3 regions of the Cytobacillus sp. GQ23 genome follow, and region 3 is predicted to be linked to each of the others. Evidence: predicted binding sites of a transcription regulator. Region 3 holds the regulator's gene; each other region holds the start of a gene.

Region 1 (6,128 bases), on a different contig from region 3:
ATACGAATAGCCAAGGGTTCCTGCAATCAAGAGAAACAGAATCAGGAGGACAGATTTCCATTTTCTTTTCTTTTTCTTCTTTTCATATCTATCTGATCTCATTAGTATAAGTCCTTTCTATGCAGTAAAATTATAAATTCGGCCGCAGGCAGGGAAATACCCTCACCTTTATTCGACTGCTGTTTCTATAAAAAAGTTTCGATATCATTGCTGGTATATCCTGCATACCCTTATATTCTGCAGATAAATTGAATTCTTTGCAATTTATTTTTAATAGTTTCTGCCTTCTGTATGAAAACTGACTTCATTGATATATCGGCGATTTTCATGTTACTTTACAGCATTAATTAAAAAAACGCAGACCCTAAGGCCTGCGGTTACAATTTAGAGATATTCATCAAACCAGCCGGCAATGTAATTCAGACGGCTGATTCTTAAATTCGGTTTTCCGCTTCTTGAAAGCTCATGATTGGCTTCAGGGAACCGGACAAATTTTGCTGTCTTCCTCCGATGCTTTAAGGCAATAAATAATTGCTCTGCCTGTTCAATTGGACAGCGATAGTCTTTTTCGCTGTGCAGAATCAGGAGTGGTGTATTTATTTCATTCGCATAAGCAAGCGGAGAATGTTTCCATAATTTCTCTATATCATTCATATCACTTTTGATTTGCCAATCAGTAAAATAGTAACCGATATCGCTTACTCCATAAAAGCTGATCCAGTTGGATATGGAGCGCTGAGTGACTGCTGCTTTGAACCGGCTGGTGTGTCCAATAATCCAGTTGGTCATAAAGCCTCCATAACTTCCTCCCGTTACGCCAAGCCGTTCTTTATCGATGAAATCGAAGTTTTCGAGCGCATAATCGACAGCATCCATAATATCCTCATAATCCTTGCCCCCGTAATCTCCTCTGACAGCATCTACAAAATGCTGACCATATCCATGGCTCCCCCGAGGGTTGATATATAGTATCGCATATCCTTTTGCAGCGAGGCATTGGAATTCATGGAAATAAGAATTGGCATACATAGCATGTGGCCCGCCATGGATCTCAAGCACAAGCGGCGCTTTTTGGCCTTCTTTCAGATCGGCAGGCTTCATGATCCAGCCATGCAGGTCCCACTCATCCGAAGATTTAAATTGAATTGGCGCTGCATCTGCCAGCTCCACTCCGCTCAGGAATTCTTCATTGACACTTGTCAGCTGTTTCAATTCCCCTGTCGGAACATCAAGTAAAAATAGCTCTCCGGGAGATGACGGCTTGCTGATAGCTACAACCGCTTTATTGATAGTCCCGCCTGTCGTCAGCCCATATACATGCTGCTGATCCAGCAGAGCTGGATATAATTCCCCTTCTAAAGATCCATAATAAACAACGGTATTGCCATGATCAGTTGCAAGGAAATAAAAGCTTCTGCTGTCCTCCGCCCAAAGAATTCCCGGTGTTACTGCACCCTGCTGGAAATCTCCGATGGCATAATCACCGGCCAATATGTCAGATTCTGCCGTCAGGCACTGAAGTTCTCCAAATTCGAGATTATAAACCCATACTTTGGTATGTGTTGCGTTTTCGTATTCCCTTTCATGTCCAAACAATCCTATTTGTTTTCCATCTGGTGACCATGACGCGCTTCCAAAATAACCTTTTCCATCTGTAATTTTTTTTATGTCTTTTGTGTCAAGATGGATGATATACACATCGCTTAAAAAAGAAAAATCCTTATCTTCACTCAAATCTGCCGAAACAGCAATCCATTTCCCATCTGGTGACCAGTCCTGCAACTGAAAATCATGTTCACCAGCTGTTACATGCTCCACCTCGCCAGTTGCTATATCGATGAATGCAACCTGCCTGTATCTTCCGTTCCAAAAGCCCTGGGCATCGGATTTGTGTTTCATTTTTTCGATTTCAATCGGAGTTGGCATTTCTTCCTTGTTTTCTTGATTTTCTTCCATTGTTTCCGCGTCTTCACCCGGTTTTATTGAAAGATTGAAGGCAATCTTCTTTCCATCAGGGGACCAAACAGGATTTGAAGCACCATTCGCACAATGAGTCAGCTGTCTGGCTTCTCCTCCTGCTTTGCTCATCACATAAATCTGCGGCTTGCCTCCCCTGTCTGAAACAAATGCAATTAACTCCCCATCTGGAGACCAGCGGGGTGAATGATTTCGGTGTTTGCCGTAAGTCCACTGAACAGGCTTATTGCTTTCAGCGGTATTAATATAAAAGATATTTGAACTATATGTATTTTCTTCTTCAAGCATTCTGGTCTCTACAAAAGCCAGATCATTTCCATTCCTGGAAAGCTGCGGATCAGCTACAGATTTTAATTGATAAAGATCTTCTGGTTTAATTGTCCTTTTTTGCGTCATTTATTTTATCCTCCTAACTGTGCTGTTCTCCTTATTTCGACATCAGAAATAAAATCCCTGCCAATAAGCTGCATGCTGAAATTTTTTTTAATTATTGGAAATGATGAAGTATAACAGTATTTCGACAAATATAGGCTCTTGCAAGATAAAACATTCCTTTGTAAAATTAAACAAGAACATTTGTTCTTACAACTGACAGGATATTATTAATTAAGGGGAGCAAAACAATATGACCAGAATTCCTGAGGAAGACCGTAATATCATGGAACAGGCAATTTATCTGCCAATGGTGCTGACGGTCTTAAACCGCGACTCTATTGTCATTAATAAAAGCCCGTTTAAACTAAAACAGCCATATCTTGATTTGGTTGAAGAAACAATGAAGGTCATTCAAAGTGAACTCTCTGAGGTAAAACGCTATATGAATAAAAACCAGTTAAAGGTACAGGAAATAAAAAGGGATGAGGCGTTTACTATGTTTATGTTCCTGTATAAAGGATATGAGGAACACCATAATTATTTTAATCCCCGCATCCGCAATAAAGTTCAGGAGCTAATGACCTATTATCTCCTTAAAAGATCTTTGCCGGGATCAGGGAAAAATCTAAAGGCCAATTAATTTTGTAATAAGAAGAGCCTGCAGCTAAATAAGATAACATACACGGAAAACAGAAGCATGAAATTCCGCATGCTTCTTAGTTATCCTGCAGTTCTAATTCCTTCTCTATTGGTAGGCTCCACTTCTCTCCGAAGCATTCATTAATTTAGAACCATTCACATAGTACAATGCCTTTCTCTCCGAATCTTTTATCCTTTTTATTAATGTCGTTTTAAGCAATGCTGTTCTGAGCACCTGGTTATTAAGAGTCGTATAAGATACTGGAATAATAAAGCTTTGCTTATTTTTAAAAACCACTTGAGTTTGAGCGTTTTCCGCCCGCTTGAAATATTCAATGTGATCCAATGCAATCCAGATGCATTCCGGATTGTATGGAGAAGCCGTCGGGAAAAAGTAAATGTAATTGGTGGGGTCAATCGTTATCGGAGCTTTATGGGTGAAGCCAGTTAATTGGCGTGTACCCTCTTTTCTTCCTTCATAGCTTGATCCAAAATAGCTGCAGCTGCTTTTAATTATTTCGAAAGGCTTGAAAGGGGAAGTTATTTCATCTTCAAGCTCCCAGATTTGCGAAAAAACTTTTATCCCATAAGAAAGGGGTTTAATAATCATCGTATTTGGATTGATTTCATATTCATCGATTATTTGAATATTTTGGCTCATATATCCTCATCTCCTTTATTCTTTCGCGCTCACTTTCCCATATTACCACCAATTTATCTAAAAATTACTAATTAATTAAATAGTTTCCAAATTGTTCACAATTATGACGTCTTGAGAAATAATTTCTAAAAATTTAAAAAATTTAGTTGAATATTCAAAGGTGATTCCATATAATATTAAAAAGCTCAGGGGTGATTTCCATGAAGGAAAAATCATACACCGAATTAATGAAAATGAGTGGATCTAAGAGGAAAAACCAAAAGGAATCTTTTGTATTAGACCTTTACCTTGATATGCTGATCTCGGAGGTTCTGCTGAATAATGAAAAAGAAAAGCTGATGAAAAAGATAGACGCGGCGATTGATGAAGGAAATAAACCGGCATTTATGCATTATTCAAAGAAGTACAAAGAACTTTCAAAGCGTTTTGGCACTTAAAAAGACAGTCTGCCCCCGCCAATCAGCGGGGTATTTTATTTTTTTCGGGAGGAAGGCGGGAAATGAGCAGCAGGCATTTATTTTTAATGGGGGGAAGTCCTCCATTCGGTCAAAGGTTTGGAAGGATGTTTACAAAGCTTGCCTGTGGTGCGGATGGCAAAATAGCTATACTTTTTTTGGAAAGGGAAGGCTGGGAGGTGTATATGAAAAAGTATACTTCTGCCTTAATTCCGAATGGAGCCGAAAATTTCTGCTATTTGCCTCTTTCCGCTGACCCGGCTGAATCCTTTCTTCAAGAATTGATATCCAGTTCTGGCATCATAATTGGAGGCGGTGATACAGAAAGTTACAGAAGGTTTATTGTGGATAGTGAAACCGGAGAATGCATTAAAAGGATGTATATGAACGGTATTCCTGTAGCAGGCTTTTCGGCAGGCGCTCTCATTATCCCAGAGCATTGCATCATCCCTCCTATTGATACATATAAAAGACAGCACCTCTTTTTGAAAGGACTCGGGTTAATCAGGGATTGTGCCATAAGTGTCCATTTTACAAAGTGGAATGAACGGGGAAATCTAAAGGCAGCTGTATCAAAAACCAATGTCGCAACTGGTTATGGGATTGACGATAATGCAGGTATCTATTTTCACAATGAAATTCGGGCTGACAATGAGGGCAGCATACATATTTATAAAAATAGAACTTAAAAAAGCAAGCCTTTTGGCCTGCTTTTTTAGTTTAGCAATCAGTCCCCTGTTTGCTCCCGTTCCTTCTGCCTCTGTTCGATTTCAAATTCTTCGAGCATAGAAATGCGCTCCAGCATCGTTGGATGCCCATATCGGAAAATTTTCACAAGAAGCGGCGGATTCACCTGGCTTAAACCGGCACGTGTCAGCTCCTGAAATGTTTCTATTGCGGCTTTTGAATCCTTTGTCATTTCAATTGCATACCGGTCTGCCCTTGTTTCCTGATACCGCGAAACAAGATTGGATAAAGGGCTTGAAATAAAGAGCAGCATTGAAAGGATCATCAGAAATAGCGGCAGGGAACGTATATCATTTACAGCAGAAATTTTAAGGGCCCTTCCCCATTTATCAACTGCCTTCTCCATTAACTTGGCTGTCAGATAAAGTCCTAGCAATGAAAGCAGCAAGTATCCTCCAATTCCAATGTAAATATGCTTCTCAACGTAATGAGCCATTTCATGTGCCATGATAAACAGAATTTGATCTTCAGTTAATTTATTCAAAGTAGTGTCCCAAAGAACAATTCTTGAATTCGAGCCGATCCCTGTTACATAGGCATTCAGCGCATTCGTTTTCTCGGCCATATCGACCTCAAAAACATGTTCAGCCGGTATTTTAGCCTGAGCGGCCAAATCAAGAATTTTCGTTTCAAGTTCCTTATTTTTTAAAGGATAAAAGTCATTATACAGAGGGTCAATGACAACCGGCTGCAGAAACATCATAAATAAGGTAAATGGAACAGATAATAGCCACGCATAAAGCCACCATCTTTTCCTGCTCTTATTTATCAGCCAATAAAGAACACACACAATGAGAAGCATCCCCCCATAATTAACCCAAAAATCAATGAGTTCATCCTTCATCCACCCGCTGAAGCTCTGAGTTGAGATATTATACGTTTTAGAAAGCGAAAAACTGATATAGCTTAATGGCATCGTCGCAATAAAAGCGAAAAAAGAAAGCCAAATCAAATAAATTGCCGTTTGCAGAAATTTATATGGCGTTGTCTGTTCAGCCCATTTATTAAATGCCTTTGATAAACCAAATAAAAGAATAAATAAATAAAAGATCCACTCAAAAGGTGTAGAAATAAAAAACAGCAGGTTTCTAATTTTAGAATATTCCTCACTGAGCATCAGCTCCCTGCCGTTCAGGAAAGTTGCCGGATCAGCCCGTGACCCTTCATATTCAAAAGGCAGATTAGTGTCAGCAAAATAGAATAAATACCAATAAAAAAATAAGCCGTATACGAAAAAGGCCAGAGCCCCGTAAAAACCTAATTTCCGCGCCATC
Region 2 (6,128 bases), on a different contig from region 3:
TGGCATTTTGCTTTAATGAAAGATCTTTATTAGGTATGACTAGATCAACATCTACTTCCAGCTTTGAGCCCAAACCGTCACATTCTCCACAGGCACCAAATGGACTATTAAAGGAGAACATTCTTGGCTCAAGCTCACCGATTGAGAATCCGCATTGAGGGCAGGCATGGTTCTCGCTGAACAGCAGTTCTTCTTCCCCGATAACATCCACAAGCACCTTTCCGTTGCCAAGATTCAAAGCAGTTTCCAATGAATCTGCAAGCCTTGGTGCTACGCCTTCTTTTACGACAATCCGGTCAATCACCACTTCTATAGAATGCTTTTTATTTTTTTCCAGCTCAATCTCTTCACCGAGATCCATCATTTCTCCATCGACACGGACACGGACAAACCCCTGCTTTTTGACATCCTCGAACACTTTTACATGCGTCCCTTTTCGGCCGGATACAAGCGGCGCCAGGACCTGAAGCTTTGTCCTTTCAGGGTACTCCATAATCCGGTCAACCATTTGTTCAATCGTCTGTGAGGAGATTTCGATATTGTGAATCGGGCAGGTGGGGCGCCCAACCCTGGCAAATAATAATCTCAGGTAATCATAAATTTCTGTCACTGTTCCCACTGTGGAACGAGGATTTCGACTTGTCGTTTTTTGATCAATTGAAATAGCAGGTGACAGACCTTCAATTGCATCCACGTCAGGCTTATCCATCTGGCCGAGGAATTGCCGTGCGTAAGCAGACAACGATTCCACATAGCGGCGCTGCCCTTCTGCATAAATGGTATCAAAGGCCAGAGAGGACTTTCCTGAACCAGAAAGTCCTGTCAGGACGACAAGCTTATCTCTCGGAATGGTGACATCAATATTTTTTAGATTATGGGCTCTGGCACCCTTTACAATCAGTTTATCCATCGCCATTTTTACGTCATCCTTCCGCTTTTAGCTCTAATATTAAATCACGAAGCTCTGCAGCCCTTTCGAAATTGAGGGATTTGGCCGCTTCCTTCATTTCTTTTTCCATATCGCCGATCAGCTTCTCGCGCTCTTTCTTGTTCAGCTTGCCGAGCTTTGCTGACGGCTGGTATTCTTCCTGCTCTTCTGCCGCGTGGGTTGCACGGATTGAATCGCGTATATCCTTCTGTATAGTCATTGGCGTGATGCCATGCTTTTCATTGTAATCTTCCTGAATAGAGCGGCGGCGCTTCGTCTCACTGATGGCTTTTTCCATGCTGTCCGTTATCCGGTCTGCATACATGATGACATGGCCGTTTGCATTACGTGCTGCACGCCCTATCGTCTGGATGAGTGAACGTTCCGAACGGAGGAAGCCTTCTTTATCAGCATCGAGTATGGTAACGAGAGAAACTTCAGGTATATCAAGTCCCTCCCTCAGAAGATTAATGCCGACTAACACATCGTACTTGCCTAGACGCAGTTCGCGGATAATTTCAATCCGCTCGAGAGTCTTCACTTCTGAGTGCAGATACTGCACTTTAATGCCGATTTCTTTTAAGTAGTCTGTCAAGTCCTCAGACATTTTCTTTGTTAATGTCGTGACAAGTACACGTTCATTTTTCTGAATGCGATCCTGAATTTCACCAATAAGGTCATCAATTTGACCTTCGATTGGCCGGACATCAATTGTAGGATCAAGCAAACCGGTAGGGCGGATAATCTGCTCAACCATTTCTGGAGTATGCTCAAGCTCATAAGGACCAGGAGTTGCCGAAACAAAGACAGCCTGCTTCACATGCTTTTCAAATTCGGTAAACGTAAGTGGCCTGTTATCCATAGCTGATGGCAAACGGAAACCATGGTCCACAAGCACGGATTTTCTTGCCTGGTCACCATTGAACATCCCGCGGATTTGCGGCAGAGTTACGTGCGACTCATCTATGACAATTAAAAAGTCTTCCGGAAAATAATCCAGAAGGGTATAAGGTGTTGACCCAGGCGGTCTTAATGTAAGGTGGCGGGAATAGTTTTCAATGCCGGAACAAAAGCCCATCTCCCTCATCATCTCAAGGTCATAGCGGGTCCGCTGCTCGAGGCGCTGGGCTTCAAGCAGCTTATCGTTTTCCCTTAATTCAGCAAGGCGCACTTCCAGCTCTTTTTCAATGTTTTGGATGGCGATCCGCATTTTTTCTTCACGCGTAACGAAGTGGGATGCCGGGAAAATCGCAACATGCTCACGTTCACCCATAATCTCTCCGGTAAGGGCATCCACTTCACGGATCCGGTCTATCTCATCTCCGAAAAATTCCACACGGATACAGTGTTCATCCCTTGATGCCGGGAAAATCTCGACAACATCTCCGCGTACACGGAAGGTGCCGCGCTGGAAATCGATATCATTGCGCTCGTATTGGATGTCAACGAGCCTGTGAAGAAGCTGATTCCTCTCAATCTCCATGCCGGTTCTTAGGGACAGCACCATTTCACGGTATTCTTCAGGAGAACCCAAACCATAAATGCAGGAGACACTGGCAATAATGATGACATCTTTTCGCTCAAATAATGAAGAAGTAGCCGAGTGGCGGAGCTTATCAATTTCATCATTGATGCTTGCATCCTTTTCAATAAAGGTATCTGTAGAAGGCACATAAGCCTCAGGCTGATAGTAGTCATAATAGCTGACAAAATACTCAACCGCATTGTTCGGAAAAAAGTCCTTGAACTCACTGTATAGCTGCCCTGCGAGTGTTTTATTATGGGCAATAACAAGCGTAGGCTTATTTACTTCTTTTATAACATTCGAAATTGTGAAGGTCTTACCCGTTCCTGTTGCACCCAGAAGTGTCTGGTGCTTCTTGCCGGAATTGATTCCCTCCACAATTTTTTTGATGGCCCCAGGCTGGTCGCCCTGAGGGGAATATTTTGAAACTAATTCAAATTGATCCTTCACCTAAAAGCCTCCCGTTCAAATTACTTTTATCTATATAGTAAACACAAACCAGCATTGAAATAATTTAAGATCCGGGATGCACGCTGATTTGTCAGTTTTTTACTCAAAACTCCTATCATCATTCTACCACAAAGAGCCTAAAACAAACCAATAATATGCGAACGGATATTCGTTTTTTTATTTTACTGAGTAATTATTGCTTGGGAAATATGCCGAATTATCGAGGGGATTGTCGAAGAATGGTTAATCAAACGTTTGATTGACTGCCTTGAGTTTAATCAAACGTTTGATTGAACTCAATTAAAAGCTGATAGGACGTATGCCTAAAAAATAGCTAATAAATCATTAAATAAAAACCTGTCGATAGTTTTTTTCGACAGGTTCTGCAAAATTTATTCAGCACTTGGCTTTATTTGCTTTAATTTTTGGGCATACCAAAAACCAACCGTCAGCGAAAATGCGTCTATAACAATTAAGGCAAATGAATTGGTATAGCCTTTATATACAGAAGCAGCAATAAGCCCCACTGTCAGCACCAGCCCAATTACACGATTATAGCTGACTCTCGTAAAAAACAATACCAGCAGTCCAGGAAGCAAGAGAGCTGACAAGTATTTTAATGCCATTTTTAAACACCTTCTTTTGGTTTTTCACAAAATTTCAAGGTTTCTACCATTAGAATAGCTGTTCACAGGAGGTTGTACAAGTTTTTTCAGGGTTATTCCAAGCGTACTTTTACATAATAAGAAGAAGAACATTTTATGGAGGAATGAATCATGGCCAGAAGAAAAAGACGCCCGATAGTACCGGAATCAAGAGGCGCATTAGATCAGCTGAAAAATCAGGTAATGGCAAACCAGGGGTATCATGTTGACAAGGAAAATCCTGATGCTGTGAAATATGAAATTGCTGAGGAGGCAGGTGTACCTTTGAAGCAAGGTTACAATGGAAGGCTTACATCCAAACAGGCAGGAACAGTCGGGGGAAAGATTGGCGGCAGTATGGTGAAGGAGCTTATCCGGATGGCAAAGGAACGGATGAAGGAACAGTAGTTATATGTGAACTTCGGGAAAAGAATAATGAATTTTCGGAAACTTAATACTTAATTAAAGGAAAAAACTCAGCAAATCAGGGAAACACCCACCAGTGAGAGGAAAACACTCACAAAAATGAGGAAAAGCTATCCCGCAAAAGGATAGCTTTTATTTCTATTCAGCCGTTTTCCGCTCCAGAAATTCCTGTTTAATGGCTTTAAGCAAATCCGGTTTCGTTATCAGCTGTAAGGCAGTGAGTGCAAGCCCTTTTGCTCCGGTTACCAGCGCTTCGTCTCCTTTTGCAGATGCTGCTGCTTCCCGGAATGGAACAGTATGGGCAACGAGATCATCAGCACCGATTTTGATATAAGGGTGAATGGTTGGCACCACCTGACTGATATTGCCGGCATCCGTAGAACCGATTCCATCTCTGTCCCCTTCTACAACCTTTTCTCCCAAGTCCTCTATCACTTCTTTAAACACCTGGTCATATGTCTTGTTTAACAGGAGGTTATCTACTTCATTTTGAAAAGCAATAACATTCAGCTTTGCTCCTGCTGCCAGGGCGGCACCTTCCGCGACAGCTTTCACCTTTCTAGTTACCTCATTTAAACTCGTTCTGGTGGAAGCACGAATAAAGAATCGGGCTTTTGCATATTCAGGGATAATATTCGGCGCATCTCCGCCGTGAGTAATTATTCCATGGATACGCACATCATCCTTTAATTGCTGTCGGAGGGCATTGATTCCGTTAAAAAGCTGAATAACCGCATCCAGTGCATTTATTCCTTCCTCCGGTGAAGCTGCTGCATGGGCAGGCTTGCCGATAAACTCGAAGTCAAGCGGATCAACTGCCAGTGATGAACTGGTCAGGCGGGTATGGTTTGAGGGATGAACCATAAGAGCCGCATCAATGCCTTCAAGCAAGCCATGTTTCACAAAGCTGCCTTTGGCACTCCCATTTGGCCCGCCTTCTTCTGCGGGGGTCCCCAATACGACTGCTTCTCCTCCCGTATCATCAATAACCTTGCTTAACGCAATGGCTGCTGCTGCACTTGTCGTGCCAATAATATTATGGCCGCACCCATGGCCCAATCCGGGAAGGGCATCATATTCTGCAAGGAAAGCAATGGACGGTCCCGGTTTAACGGATTTCTTTCGGGCCAGGAAAGCAGTTTCATGCCCGGCTGCTGCCCGATCTACTTCAAACCCTTCCTTCTCAAGGATGCCCGCTAGCAAGCCAGAGGCAAAAAACTCCTCATTCCCTATTTCCGGATTCGCATGAATCTGATGGCTCGCGGAAAGATAAAGTTCTTTATTATCCTCAACATTTTTCTTGATTGCTTCTTTCAGTTCAACTAATGCTTTTACAGGTGCCGTCATCATTGTTCCTCCTTTGTATATTAATTACCAGCCAATATCACTTAATGGAATGAAAGTCGGAATCATGCTTCCGTCATATTCTTTTGTGATGAAATCAGCTACATCATCTTCCTGGTAAAGTTCAGCAATTCTCTTAAGCGTTTTGTTATCTTTGTCTTCTGTTCTGACAGCAATGATATTTACGTACGGCGTAGCGGTTTCGCTTTCAATAAAAACAGAATCCTTAGTTGGGTTCATGCCTGCGTCTACGGCAATTCCGTTATTAACGACTGAAGCAGAGACATCTGGAAGAGCACGAGGTGTCTGCGCTGAGACCATTTCTACAAATTCAAGGTTCTTTGGATTTTCAACGATTTTATTCAGATCAAGATTTCCATCATAGTCCTCGGATAGTTTGATCAGGCCGGCTTCCTCCAGTAACAGAAGCGCTCTTCCCCCATTTGAAGCATCATTTGGAATGGCAATTTTGCCGCCTTCCGGAATGTCTTCGACTGATTTTACTTTTTCCGAATAAAGGCCCATTGGTGCTAAAACAGTTGTCGCGATCGGTGAAAGATCCATATTATGCTCTTTAATAAAAGTGTCAAAATAAGCGACTGTCTGGAATGCATTTACATCTAGATCACCTTCGGCAAGGGCAACGTTTGGCTGTACATAATCAGAGAATGTCACAACCTCAATTTCAATGCCTTCTTTTTCAGCCTTCTCAGCAATAAAATCCCAAATGCGTGTATCTGATCCGCTGACACCCAATTTAACTTTCTTTGTTTCTTCTCCGCCTGTAGTACTTGAGCATGCGGCAGTAAAG
Region 3 (6,128 bases):
GATCTCCGTCACCGCAAATGCTGTATGTATAATGATCAACAACATTGAAGTTGTCTTTATTGTATGTAGCAGCAAGGTGGCGTTCAGCCATTGCCATACCGACAGCCATAGCAATACCTTGTCCTAATGGGCCTGTAGTTGCGTCAACACCAGGAGTATGGCCGTATTCAGGGTGACCGGGAGTCTTGCTTCCCCACTGTCTGAACTCTTTAATATCATCCATGGATACATCATAGCCGGAAAGATGAAGAAGGCTGTATAAAAGCATAGAGCCATGTCCTGCAGAAAGGACAAAACGATCACGGTTGAACCAGTCCGGATTTTTTGGATTGTGGTTCATAAAGCGCGTCCAAAGAGTATAAGCCATTGGAGCAGCTCCCATTGGCATGCCCGGATGGCCGGAATTTGCCTTTTCAATGGCGTCAATTGATAAAGTACGAATGGAACTGATGGATAGTTCATCTGTGTGATTAAACATTCAATACATCCTTTCGAGTAGAAATTCTTCACTCTTATAATATTATCGGGTGTCCCTTATTTTCACAACCAATAGGGTTAGGTAAAGGACAAAAAGCCGGTTTGTTACTATATTGACACAAAAACACCCGGCATATGTAAAAAAAGCGGAGACAGGCAGTAATACCATCTCCTCTATTAAAAGAAGGAATACAGCACAGTGTATCCCTTGCAATTATATTATTAGTGAAGGCGATTTTTATTTTGGAATTCCTTCAGCTTTTTCGGTGTTACATCATTCCCTTTCGGATCAACGATTGTAACGCCTTTCAGCGTGTTTAACATGCCTGAGCGGAAAGTCTCCAAATACTCTTTGCGCAGCGAGGTCTGTTCTTTCGCTTCTGCTTCAGTCAGTCCGGATTCCTTGGCCTTCTTTGCCAATTCATTAATTCGGGCAAGTTTTTGTTTAGGCAGCATTTATTAAAACTCCTTTATATCAAAAGTTTACCTTTGAATAATCTGATGGAAGTTTTTATTATACAGCAGCTTCAGTTATGGAACAATACTGAAACTCAAATGCCATCATACTAAAAATGAGCACTTTTGACAAGAAAAGTGCTCTACTCTGAAAGTGAATCAATATATTCTTTATACCTTCTGTGGACAGTTGCTTTGGAAATATTATAGCCGAATCCCCTTAATGTCGCAGCAATCTCGGCAAATGTTAACTCGTTTTTCCTCAGCCGGATAATTTCCTCTATCGGCACCTCTATTCTTTCCCTGCCGCCACTTGCTCCCTGATTACTTAGGTTTTTCTCGGGCCTGTACCCTTTATCAACAGCCCGCTGCATGCCGCGTCTAATTTTGATGTTATGCAGCTTTCTCTGATACTCCTCTACCATTCCTACTATGCTCAGGACCATCGAATCTGATTCTGAAAGCTCCAGTTTGCCATTATTCGAGATGCTGTATAACTGGACTTCTTCTTTTAAAATACAATGGAGGATCGCAATTTTGGCATTCCCCCTCCCCAGCCTGGTTTCATCCTGGATGAGGACCACCTTTATCTCCTTGTTTTTAATTAAGTCTAAAAGCTCCAATATACCGTCCCTTTCAAGATCGTATCCGCTTGCCTGTTCGCGGATGACCTTGACTACTTCAAAGCCATTTTTTCCCGCCAGGTTCAAAAGCTCTTCTTCCTGCCTAGAAAGGGACGTTTCCTGAGTTTCCTTTGTTGTACTAACTCTGCAGTAAATAATTGCTTTCATAACTTCTCCTTATTCGTTAAGGTCTGAGCTGGCAAGCTCTTTATATGGCTGGTCATCCAGAGCTTTTACTGGAATGACAATTTCATCACCCGGAAAAATCCTTCCTGCCGCTATCCCATTATTTTGTTCAACCCAATTAATAAATTGATCTGTTGACATTGAATGCTCGGCAGAAAAATTTTCAGCAATCTTCCATAATGAATCCCCTTCTGCAACAGTGACTTTCACAAACTTTTCCGTATCAGGTGCTTCTATCTGTATGAGCATTATAAGCGATGCCGCCAAGCTCAAAACGAAGAGAATAATAGCATAAGAATATGATTTCCACAATTTGTTCAGCATAATTAACCACCCTCAAGAGAATATATGTTCGCATTTGATGTTTTTATTATAGACCGAACGTTTGTTTTGTGTCAATAAAAATTCGAACTTATGTTTGTATCATATGGTAATTGATGCTATAATTGAGACAACAAAAACACATACGAGGTGCGTAAAGATGGTGAAACTATCAAAAAGGCAGCAAGATATATTGGAGTTTATTAAAGAAGAAGTTAAGTTGAGAGGATATCCTCCTTCTGTAAGGGAAATTGGGGAAGCAGTCGGCCTGGCTTCAAGCTCAACTGTTCACGGTCATCTCGCCAGGCTTGAAAGCAAAGGGCTGATCCGCAGAGACCCTACTAAACCGCGCGCCATTGAGATTTTAGATATGGACGAAGCTTCAAATATCCCCAAGATCAGTGCAGTCAATGTTCCGATCGTTGGTAAAGTAACCGCAGGGCAGCCGATAACGGCAATTGAAAATGTTGAAGAATATTTTCCGCTTCCGGAAAGAATGGCACCTGCTGACGAGCATGTATTCATGCTTGAAATCATGGGAGAAAGTATGATTGAAGCAGGGATCCTTGATGGAGACTATGTAATCGTAAAACAGCAGAGCACTGCCAATAATGGAGATATCGTAGTTGCCATGACAGAGGAAGACGAAGCAACTGTTAAGAGATTCTTTAAAGAAAAAGACTTTATTCGTCTACAGCCAGAAAACTCCACAATGGAACCGATTATTCTCCGCAATGTTTCTATTCTTGGGAAAGTGATAGGCGTATACCGTCATATGCATTGATAGATTGTTAAAAAGCAGGCACCTCAGCCTGCTTTTTGTTTTTTTCCAATTTCAAGAAGGATATCAGTTCCTATTACCTGGTACTATCAGCAAAACGGTACGAAAGTAACTGATACTTTTCTTTTAGCATAAGGTTACAGTCATGTATGACTAATTTATCATTCAGAAAATTCGGTATTTTTATGCATATTATTTTATATTCATTTTCTATATAATGGTAATACACCGAGAATCAACCTAAGGTCGCTTTTCAAAAAATCTCGACTTTAGGAGTGTGAAGAAAAAATGTTTTTGAACATTACCTTCGCTTTGTTGATTGGTGGGCTGGTTGGTGTCGTTGGACATATTCGGAAAGAAGGCAAAATGGTTAAACCCAGAAGGACAAAAAAATTCATCTATCTGGGGGTCTTTGAAGAGGTAATCATGGGGGCTTTAGCGGCTGTTTTTTTGGTCGTTTCTTCAGATCCTGACTCTGCCTTAAAGGTAGTTCTCCTGGCAGTGATTGCAGGATTTGGAGGAGATGCACTGCTGACATGTCTCGATTTCTTAAAAATAAGACATAAAGAATAGAGAGATGCAGACGATATTTCTAGAAAAACCTCGTTCATCGCTGAGCGGGGTTTTTTATGTGCTCACTTGCGGAATCTTAAGTTCCCTAACTTTCAAAGTCATTTTTGTATGGATAACAATATGAAAAAAGCTTAGACTCTTCATTCAAAAAAGTCACGTTTTCTTGAATGAAGAGCACAGCAAGCTCGGTCAACTGTAAGGTACTCAATAATGTTGAAGGCTATTTATCTGGCCATTGTCGATTCTCTTACTAACAAACTTGGTTCTAGCTGAATTTTCTTTCTCTCAGATAATGGAACTTTCCCTTCAATCTTATCAATTAATATTTCACATGCCTTTCTCCCCATTTCAATAATGGGAGTAGAAATCGTGGTAAGCGGCGGATCTATTATGGACCCTAAGTAAACACCTTCATAGCCGCTTATGGAAATATCATGCGGGATAGAAAGACCTAATTTTTTGACAATCACATAGACAAAGGATGCCGTAATATCATTACAGACAAATAATGCTGTCGGACGATTGGTTTGTTTTAAGCACTCTAATAGCTGCGGATTCTCAGCCATAACTGTTTTGGAATCCGTATGATTATAGTTCGCTAAATTAAAAGGAACGAATAAATGCTCTTCAATAGGCAATCCATTTTCTTTTAAAGCATTTTTATAACCTTGCATTCTATTCACAACTTCTGAGGACGACTCTAAATGCTTATCGAATACAAATGCAATTTTCTTATGCCCCAGTTCAATTAAGTGCTTGGTCATTTTATAGCCGCCGGCAAGGTCATCACAAACCACATGATCAGCCTCTAATTCCTTGAAATACTTTGTATATAATACAAATGGAATGTTTGATTTTTGCAGGCGTTTATACGTCTCCACTTCATTGCAATGAAAAGCAAGAAATCCATCTACCATCATATGCCTGTATTTTTCAATAAGAGACTTCTCTACCTTGCTATCACATTCTGCAGGGCCAATGGAGATTGTATAGCCCCTTTCCATTGCATAGGGAATCGCCCCTTTAAGAAACTGATTTTGGTAATCATCATGTAAATAACCGCCTATTAGAAGGCCGATAATATGTGAACGGCCGCTATTTAGCCCCTGAGCCATACGATTGGGTATATATCCCAATTCAGCAGCTATATCTTTAATTTTATTAGCCGTGCTGGCACTGATCGATTTATCACCTCTAAGGGCTAAGGAAACGGTCATTTTTGACACACCAGCAATTTTTGCAATATCTTCTAATTTTACACGCTTCTTGATGGAACTCCCCTCCGACCATTGATGCCATTTAAGAATAATTGTATTATATCTAGCAATGCTTGACAATTTTATTTGAAGTTAATACCACTTATGTTTTTTAAAAATTCAGAATTTAATTGAGCATAACATATATTTATGGTAAACTAAAATTGTTACTTTACCGTTAAAGTAATCGTTATTTATTTTTTGTTAATCTACTTTACCGGTAAAACCAACGCAGTCATATAAAAAAAGGAGTGGATTGGTTGAAAACTAAATTGAAAGGCGCATCTATAATACTTACTAGTGCAGTTCTATTAGGTACTTCTTTCCTCAATTTTTCTCCGCTGGGTGCCATTGCGAAAGATGAAGGGAAAGTCGGGCAAAGCTACGGAAAAGTGAATCAAAATAATGTTAAATCTGTTCCAAATGCAAAGAAAAAAGATCAAAAGGATACCATTGTAACACCTGAAGAGAGTACTTTTTTTTCAACCGTATCCATCGAAGAGAACTCTTCTTATAACACTCCGAGTGATGGGGATTTATGGCCGGCCGCCTGGTCGGATGACGATATGCTGTATACAGCCAATGGTGATGGAAAGGGATTTGACCTAAATGCTCCATGGTCAGATATTGTGGTGAACCAAATTACAGCAGGACACCCTTCAACCAAAAATATTACCGGCAAAAGACTTTCAAGCGGCGATCAGGTAGGAACTGTCTGGAATGACCCATATGAATACAATCGCAAGCCGACAGGCATGATTTCTGTAGATGGAAATTTATATCTTGCTGTTCAGGATCTGAACAAGGGCGGAGGCTGGCGGGCATTCAATGATGCACCTTCTGCAACAATCCTAAAATCGGCTGATAAGGGAAAAACATGGACTTGGGATAAAGAAAAACCAATGTTTGATGACTATGTTTTCACTACCATCATGTTTTTGGACTATGGAAAAGATAGCGAGAACAATTCGGATGGGTATGTTTATGCGTACGGATTAGATTATAATTGGCGAGATTCATTCATTGACACTGTTGAAGATCCCACCAATCTTTACCTTGCCAGGGTTCCTAAAACAAAAATTCAGGATCGCTCCGCCTGGGAATTTTATGCAGGGGATTTAAACGGAAATCCTAAATGGAAAAAAAATATTAAGCAGAGAAAGCCAGTGCTGCAGGACGAAAGAAGAGTATACAGTAACACCCTTCATGCAACCAACCCTGACAATTCCACCGTTCTATCACAGGGAAGTGTTGTATATAACAAACCATTAAACCGATACATTTATACTTCATGGACAGAATTCACTTTTGAATTCTATGAATCTCCTACCCCTTATGGACCATGGAAGAAATTTTTATCAAAAGACTTTGGTGTCTATCCTTGGTTTAATCATCACCACGGAGGATATGGGGTTGTAATGCCGTCAAAATATATCAGTGATGATGGTACAGAAA

What was found. Region 3 encodes LexA, which represses DNA repair genes until DNA is damaged. Its sites were predicted from a motif close to CGAACATATGTTCG; they were not measured.
Region 1: AC6CHU_RS14070 (YhjD family protein) is a predicted target of LexA. The motif match lies at 2,547-2,560, and genes of this name have one in related genera.
Region 2: uvrB (excinuclease ABC subunit UvrB) is a predicted target of LexA. The motif match lies at 3,062-3,075, and genes of this name have one in related genera.

Annotation. Positions count from the first base shown of each region.
Region 1 is NZ_JCAXER010000015.1:91,215-97,342, reverse strand. Features, by position in the region: gene AC6CHU_RS14080 (LCP family protein) at 1-102, opposite strand, end outside; gene AC6CHU_RS14075 (S9 family peptidase) at 385-2,373, opposite strand; gene AC6CHU_RS14070 (YhjD family protein) at 2,603-2,992, shown strand; gene AC6CHU_RS14065 (competence protein ComK) at 3,098-3,652, opposite strand; gene AC6CHU_RS14060 (IDEAL domain-containing protein) at 3,853-4,089, shown strand; gene AC6CHU_RS14055 (Type 1 glutamine amidotransferase-like domain-containing protein) at 4,152-4,796, shown strand; gene AC6CHU_RS14050 (M48 family metallopeptidase) at 4,835-6,127, opposite strand.
Region 2 is NZ_JCAXER010000010.1:144,197-150,324, reverse strand. Features, by position in the region: gene uvrA (excinuclease ABC subunit UvrA) at 1-916, opposite strand, end outside; gene uvrB (excinuclease ABC subunit UvrB) at 924-2,903, opposite strand; gene AC6CHU_RS10650 (DUF2198 family protein) at 3,296-3,529, opposite strand; gene AC6CHU_RS10645 (alpha/beta-type small acid-soluble spore protein) at 3,680-3,955, shown strand; gene AC6CHU_RS10640 (M20 family metallopeptidase) at 4,112-5,320, opposite strand; gene AC6CHU_RS10635 (MetQ/NlpA family ABC transporter substrate-binding protein) at 5,345-6,128, opposite strand, start outside.
Region 3 is NZ_JCAXER010000007.1:43,826-49,953, reverse strand. Features, by position in the region: gene tkt (transketolase) at 1-478, opposite strand, end outside; gene AC6CHU_RS07625 (DUF896 domain-containing protein) at 700-933, opposite strand; gene AC6CHU_RS07620 (YneB family resolvase-like protein) at 1,077-1,724, opposite strand; gene yneA (cell division suppressor protein YneA) at 1,734-2,066, opposite strand; gene lexA (transcriptional repressor LexA) at 2,224-2,847, shown strand; gene AC6CHU_RS07605 (DUF4257 domain-containing protein) at 3,133-3,417, shown strand; gene AC6CHU_RS07600 (LacI family DNA-binding transcriptional regulator) at 3,642-4,754, opposite strand; gene AC6CHU_RS07595 (glycoside hydrolase family 183 protein) at 4,934-6,128, shown strand, end outside.